2 regions of the Actinomadura kijaniata genome follow, and region 1 is predicted to be linked to the other one. Evidence: riboswitches for the same ligand, from Rfam matches in the RefSeq annotation. Region 1 holds a riboswitch; the other holds the start of a gene.

The links. Region 1 has a riboswitch for cyclic di-AMP ahead of HNR61_RS08175 (VldE C-terminal domain-containing protein). Riboswitches for the same ligand answer to the same signal wherever they lie in the genome.
Region 2: it holds a riboswitch for cyclic di-AMP, as region 1 does, so the genes downstream of both, HNR61_RS37115 (C40 family peptidase) here and HNR61_RS08175 (VldE C-terminal domain-containing protein) in region 1, are expected to answer to the same signal.

The regions. Positions count from the first base shown of each region.
Region 1 is NZ_JACJIA010000002.1:219,710-223,104, reverse strand. Features, by position in the region: gene HNR61_RS08180 (PhoX family protein) at 1-495, opposite strand, end outside; gene HNR61_RS08175 (VldE C-terminal domain-containing protein) at 644-1,609, opposite strand; cyclic di-AMP (ydaO/yuaA leader) riboswitch at 1,613-1,793, opposite strand; gene HNR61_RS08170 (S8 family peptidase) at 1,958-3,154, opposite strand; gene HNR61_RS08165 (serine/threonine-protein kinase) at 3,357-3,395, opposite strand, start outside.
Region 2 is NZ_JACJIA010000013.1:134,490-137,884, reverse strand. Features, by position in the region: gene HNR61_RS37120 (C40 family peptidase) at 176-1,171, shown strand; cyclic di-AMP (ydaO/yuaA leader) riboswitch at 1,622-1,821, shown strand; gene HNR61_RS37115 (C40 family peptidase) at 1,868-2,374, shown strand; cyclic di-AMP (ydaO/yuaA leader) riboswitch at 2,509-2,649, shown strand; gene HNR61_RS37110 (CHAP domain-containing protein) at 2,660-3,395, shown strand, end outside.

The sequences.
Region 1 (3,395 bases):
CGGGAAGAACGTCACGTAGTCGCAGTTGTAGCCGAACTGCCTGGCCTGCGCCTCGGGCGTCTGCCGGTCGAAGTCGAACTTCGGCGCGCCCGGCAGCACGGGGTCGCCCCAGCCCACCACGACCGACGCCTCGTACCCGTCGGGCACGGTGACCTTGTCGTCCTGGTTGGGCGCGACCGGGGTGAAGCGCAGCCGGTGCCCGCCACCGCCGGGCCGGGCCGGGGCCGCCGGGGCGGCGGGCGCGGCGTACGCGGGGGCGGCGGAGGCGGCGGCTCCCGCGCCGACCACCAGCGCGCCGAGCGCGCCCGCCCGCAGCATCCCGCGCCGCGACAGATGGTCGGCCAGGATGTCGCCGAAGTAGGCGTTGCCGCTGGTGTTGGGCACCGGGTGGTCGCAGGCGTTGCCGCAACGGTACTTGCACGTGAGCGCGTCGCGTCCGCCGTGGCGCGGGACCGACAGAAGCGGGAGCGCGCGCCTGACCTGGCGTTCTGCCACGAATCCTCCTAGATGAACCGATTCGCGGAAACGCTAGGGAGCCCAGGGATGCGTTCGGTCAACGCCAGGTGAACGGAAGGGGCAGAAACGGCAAAAGCCCCTGGTGGAGCCGGGAGAGGTCCACCAGGGGCCGCGCGCCGGGGCCGGTCTAGTAGACCGAGATGTGGACGTGGTCGTAGTGGTTCGCGGTCACGCCGCCGCGGTTGCTCATGGAGCGCCAGCCGGGGCTGTGCATCGAGTAGATGCGCTGCCGCCAGATCACGTAGTTGATGCCGAGCCTGCGGCCGTGGGCGATGGCGTAGGCGGCGGCGCGGTCGCCGAGCGACTGGGCCGCGCCGGTCGCCATCTGGCCGCCGGTGGTCACCATGAAGTCGCAGGCCATGCCGCGGGCGTGGTCCTGGGGGTCGCCGGTGGTGCGCACGCAGCCGATCTGCGGGAACGGACCGGTCTCCCGGTCGAGCTCGTCCTTGACCTGCTTCATGCGCGGGGTGATGCCGCCCAGGCCGAAGGCCGGCGACTGCGGCTTGAACTTCTTCATCAGGGACTGGATGCGCCTCTTCTGCGACCGCAGGTCCGCGATCTCCTTCTCCAGCTCCTGGATCTTCCTGTCGGCCTCCTGCTTGGCCTTCTCCTGGTCGACGACGAGCTGCTGGATCTGCTGGACCTTGGCCGACTTGTTCTGCGCCAGGTGCGTGGACAGGCTCATCGCGGCCAGCACGTTGGAGGGGTCGCCGGCGGTGAGGACCTGGACGGTCGGGTCGCCGCCGCCGGTCATGTACTGGTTGGCGGCCAGCTCGGCGACCAGGTTCCGGGACGCGTCCAGCTCGGCGCGCAGGTCCTTGGCCCGCTGGATCGCCCGGTTGGCGTCGAACTGCACGTCCCGCAGCTTGGCCAGGTCGCCGCCGAGCGACCTCTCCAGCTGGTCGACCTGCTTGTTGAGCTGCCGGAAGCGGGCGTTGTCACCCGGCTCGGCCACCGCCGGCGGGGCGGTCGCGGTGGCACCGGCCAGCATCGGCACGGCTCCGGCGAGGGCCGCGAGGGCCAAGGCGGCGCGCCGACCGGGCCGACCCGTGCGCCGGCCGGTATGCGGGCCGGTGGAGGTGGGGGTCTCCACGTCGTCTCCTCTCCTCGGTCGCCTACCGGGTTAGCTGACGGGTTCGGGCGCGGAGGCCGCCCTGTCACCGCCCGGGCGGTGAGTTCACCCCGGCCGGGGACGGCCCGCGTCGTCCGCGGTCCGTCCCCGGCGAATGGGTCCCCGGCTCCCGGGCATGGGCCTCGGGACTCGGCTCGATCCGGCCGGCCCGCCCCGGCGCTCCGGGAGACGCGACCGACCGAAAGTCAACGAACGGCAACGAGACATCCGTCGCCTCGCCAAGATTAAACCCCGCTGGCCGATGGGGAGGCCCGGATGCCCGTGAGCCCGGCTCCCTGGTGGGAGCCGGGCCATCTTACGTGAGCGGACTCACAGATTGCTCTTGTAGAGCAGTCTGTTGGGAGTGCCGCGCGGGATTCGCCCGAGAGCGTTCGGGGTGGAGTTGCCGATGATCCACTTGAACACCGTGTCGGACGAGGCGGTCTTGCGGGTGCCCAGGTACAGCGCGGCGACCCCGGCGGCGTGCGGGGAGGCCATCGACGTGCCGGTGTCGCCGCCGCGGCGGCCGTTCGGGAGCGTCGAGTACACGCCGTAGCCGGGCGCGAAGACGTCCACGCAGCGGCCGTGGTCGGAGAAGGTGGCGCGGTTGTCGTACTTGGTGGACGCGCCGACCGCCATCACGCGGCTCGCCGAGGCGGGCGAGGACTGGCAGGCGTCGTTGCCCTCGTTGCCCGCCGCGACCGAGACGAACACGCCGGCCTTGGCCAGGTTGTCGGCGGCCTTGTTCAGGGCGGGGGAGACCGCCTCCACGCCGAGCGACATGTTGGCGACGGCGGGCTTGGCGGCGTTCAGGCGGACCCAGTTGAGCCCGGCGATGACGTCGGACAGCTCGCCGTTGCCCTCGCAGTCGAGCACCTTGACCGCGCGGAGCTGGACGCCCTTGGCGACGCCGTAGGTCTTGGACCCGATGGTGCCCGCCACGTGGGTGCCGTGGGACATGCAGCTCGGCGGCTCGTCCTTGAGGGCCGGGGCGGTCCAGGCGGCCTTGGCGCGCCCGCCGAAGTCGGGGTGGCGGACGTCGATGCCGTCGTCGATGACGTAGGCGGTGACCCCCTTGCCGGTGGACCGGTAGGTGTAGGTCTTGGACAGCTTCTCGCCGCGCTGGTCGATGCGGTCCAGGCCCCACGGCAGCGGGGCCTTCTGGGTGGTGAGCGCCTTGACCACGCGGTCGGGCTCGATCGCCTCGACGCGGCGGTCGTTGCGCAGCGCGTTGAGCTGCCCGGCGTCCAGCTTGGCGGCGAAGCCGTTGAGCGCGCCGCTCAGCTTCTCGATCCGGGGCTTGGCGCGCGACGCCGACCGGACCTGCCCGATGGGGCCGTCCAGGGACGCGCCGTCCTTCACCGTGACGATGTACTTGCCGGGGATCTCCGGGCTGTTCCCCGCGGCGGTCGTCTGGACCGGGACGGGGTCGCTGTCGGGCGCGGCCAGCACGGGCACCGTGGCGACCGCTCCGACGGCGGTGGCGACGGCGCCGACGAGCAGCGCCCTTCGGGGAGCAACGCGCAAAGGGGGGTCTCCTTCAGTCGCGCGGGCCCGCCCGGCGGGCGTCCCGCAGCAGAGATCGAAGAACTCGCTGGAGGCACCTTAATGGATCTATTGCGGGCTTAACCGGCGGGTTTCGCTTAATAACCGCAAAACGGACCCAAGGTGGCGGGACGCGGTGTGACCGAACTCACACGGAACCGGTGGGACGGCGGGGACGGAGGGGTCAGGTCTTGCGGAGCGTCGCCGCGTACCCCCGGGCGCT
Region 2 (3,395 bases), on a different contig from region 1:
GCCATACCGCGGCCTCCCTGACCTCCGTGGCTCCCGCGAACTGTGATGATCCGGTCACCTTGAGTGGACAAAGTGAGCTTAAGGTCAGCGAATACCATCGTTTCAGTTGTGGCGCATGATCGCCCTCGCTAGTGTCGTCCGCTGACATCGTTGGACGAGAGGGGCGAACCGGACTGTGGCCAAGGACTTCAAGGCCGGCGCCCCGCGCTGGATGGCGGCGGTTGCCTGCCTGACCGTGACGGCGACGCTGACGACTCCCGTCGCGGTCGCGCACGCAGCTCCCAAGCCCAGCGCGGCGGAAGCAGAGAAGAAACTCGAGAAGCTCAACGAGAAGGTCGAGGACCTGGTCGAGAAGTACAACCAGGTTTCCGAGGACCTCAAGAAGGCCAAGCGCAAGCTCGCCGAGGCCAAGAAGGCCGGTGCCAGCGAGCTGAAGGCCTTCGACCGGCAGCGCGCCCGGATCGCCGAGATGGCGAACAACGCCTACAAGAAGGGCGACACGGGCGACGTGGCGGGCTTCGTCGGCACCGGCGACCCGCAGGCCGTGCTGGACCAGACGGCGGTCTTCACCCACCTGCAGCGCAACCGCAGCGACGACCTCGGCCAGTTCCTGGAGACCGCGCAGCGGCTGCGCCGCGAGCAGGCCCAGGCGCAGGCCGCCTACGACGAGGTCAAGAAGAAGGCCGACGAGCTCAAGAAGCAGAAGGCCGAGGTCGAGAAGAACGTCGCCGCGCAGAAGAAGCTGCTGCGCAAGCTGGGCCTGAAGGAGGAGAAGCCCCGCTCCGGTGGCGGCGGCTCCTACAACGGCCCGGCCAGCGGCTCGGCCCGCGCGGCGCTCAACTTCGCCTACGCCCAGCTCGGCAAGCCCTACGTGTGGGGCGGCACCGGCCCGGGCGGCTACGACTGCTCGGGTCTGACCATGAAGGCCTGGGCGGCCGCGGGCGTCAACATCACCCGCACCACCAACTCCCAGTGGGCCGCGACCCGGCACATCGACAAGAGCCAGTTGCGGCCCGGTGACCTGGTGTTCTTCCGCAACCTGGGGCACGTCGGCATGTTCGTCGGCGGCGGCAAGATGATCCACGCGCCGCGTACCGGCAAGAACGTCGAAGTGGTCGACATCACATCCGGCTACTACGCGCAGACCTACTACGGCGCGAGCCGCCCGTAACGCCGCATCCCCTGTCGGCACGGGCTTTTGCTCACAACGGACCAGGCTTGACCTGGTCCGTTGTCATTTTTGCCGGGCATTTGCCATCACGTGGACCTTTGATACCTTGTGGGCACCTGAGGCACCTTCCAGGTGTCTCTCCCCGCACGTCGTCCCCCAGACGACGGACAACCCCCGGACGGCACGTCCCACGTGTCGCCACCCGCCCGGCGTCGTCCAGACGTCGCGGCCGTCTCCCAGGGAGACCTTCGGCCGGCCCGGCCGCACCGTGCGCACGCGAACCGGCGTGCATGGCGCTGAGAGCGCGCCACGGCGGACCATGAGGGCCCAGGCCACCGGCGGTTCACCGGTCCGCATGACCGGCCGCCCTGCCCATGACAACCAAGCCGCGCGTTCACGCGGGACGACAGGGTCCCGTGCCTCCGGCTGGCTTCACCACGCCTTTCGAACGCGTCGGCAACGCCGAATCCGCCTGTGCGCGGAACCGGGGACCCACTTGGGTCACGGTCCCGGACATCGCTTCCGGAACCGCCTCGACCCCGGGGTGAATCGGCGCGGCCTCCCGATCACGCATCGGCCCGCCTCGCCGTAGGGCGACTTCCAAGCCCGAACCCGTCAGCTAACCCGGTAGGCGTCTGGAAGAAGGAGCAACCCCTGCCCAGCAACGCTGCCAGCAGCATTTCCCGCCGGACCCGCATGGCGGGCGGCCTCGTGGCCGCCACCGCCGTCCTGACCCCCGCGATCGCCGTCGCCGGGACCTCCTCGGCCAGCGCCGCCACCCCCGTGGCCAAGGTCGTGCAGCAGGCCAAGACGAAGTCCTGGGCCGAGCGCCAGAAGCTCGCCCAGAAGGCCCTGCGCGCCGCCGCCTCCAAGAAGGGCAAGCCCTACCGCTGGGGCGCCTCGGGCCCCAACGCCTTCGACTGCTCCGGACTGGTGCAGTGGTCCTACAAGAAGGCCGGGGTCGCCCTGCCCCGCGTGACCGGATCGCAGTACTCCGCCGTCAAGAACAAGATCTCCTGGAAGAACCTCGCCCCCGGCGACCTGGTCTTCTTCAACGGCAAGCGGCACGTGGGCCTGGTCTACAAGAAGACCGGCAACACCCTCCACATGATCCACTCCCCGCACAGCGGGAGCTCGGTGAAGGTCGTCAAGCTGGACGGCTACCGCAAGCGGACCTTCGCCGGCGCCGTCCGTCCCTACTGACGGCGCCTCCTCACACCACGGGCGTGACCGCCGACCCCGTCTCCCATCCTCCCGGCGGTCACGCCCCTTCCCCCCTCCTTCTCCTCATCGAGGAGCCACCCGTAGTCACGGGCGCGCACGCGCCCACCGCCGAGTTCGCCGTTGCGCCCTGTCCGGGCGCGCGAAGCCGGGGACCCAATCTCCCCTGGGGTGAATCGGCCGCCACGACGCGGCCGTAGGGCAGCTTCCACGCCCGAACCCGTCAGCTAACCCGGTAGGCGGTATGGAAGCCAAGGAGTCACCTTCGTGTCAGGCAAGCACCGCAAGCCCAGCCCGCTCGGGATCGCCGTCCGCACCGGCGGCACCCTCGCCGTCGGCGCCGCCGTGATCGGCACCGCCGCCGCCACCGCCTCCGCCTCGGTCCCGATGCCGGGCAAGGACGCCCCCCGCAGCGGCGCGCTGGCCGCCATCGCCGCCGCCAAGCCCGCCGCCCAGCCGGTCGTCAAGGCCGCCGCCGCCCCGCCGCAGCAGCCCCAGCAGCGGGTCCAGCAGCCGGCCCAGAAGCCCGCGCAGCAGGCCAAGCCCGCCCAGAAGCCCCAGCAGGCCAAGAAGCGGCCCACCGCCGCCGACGCGATCAAGATCGCCGAGTCCCAGGTCGGGATCAAGGAGAACGGCGCGGGCGAGACCAAGTTCCAGGACTGGTACAAGAAGACCGAGCGCGCCAAGGAGACCGTCAAGCGCGACGGCGGCTCCCTGGACGGCTACACCGACGCCCAGTGGTGCGCCATGTTCGTCTCCTGGGTCGGCGACCAGCTCGGGTTCACCGACCAGATGGGCGCCGACGCCTGGACGATCGCGCACGCCAACTGGTTCAAGGACCGGGACCGCTGGGGCACCGAGGCCAAGCCCGGCGCGGTCGTGTTCTTCTCCTGGAAGGGCGGCAAGAGCATCAACGACATCGTGCACGTCGGCATGGTCATCAAGGACAACGGCGACGGCACCGTCAAGACCGTCGAGGGCAACACCGGCAACGCCGTCCAGA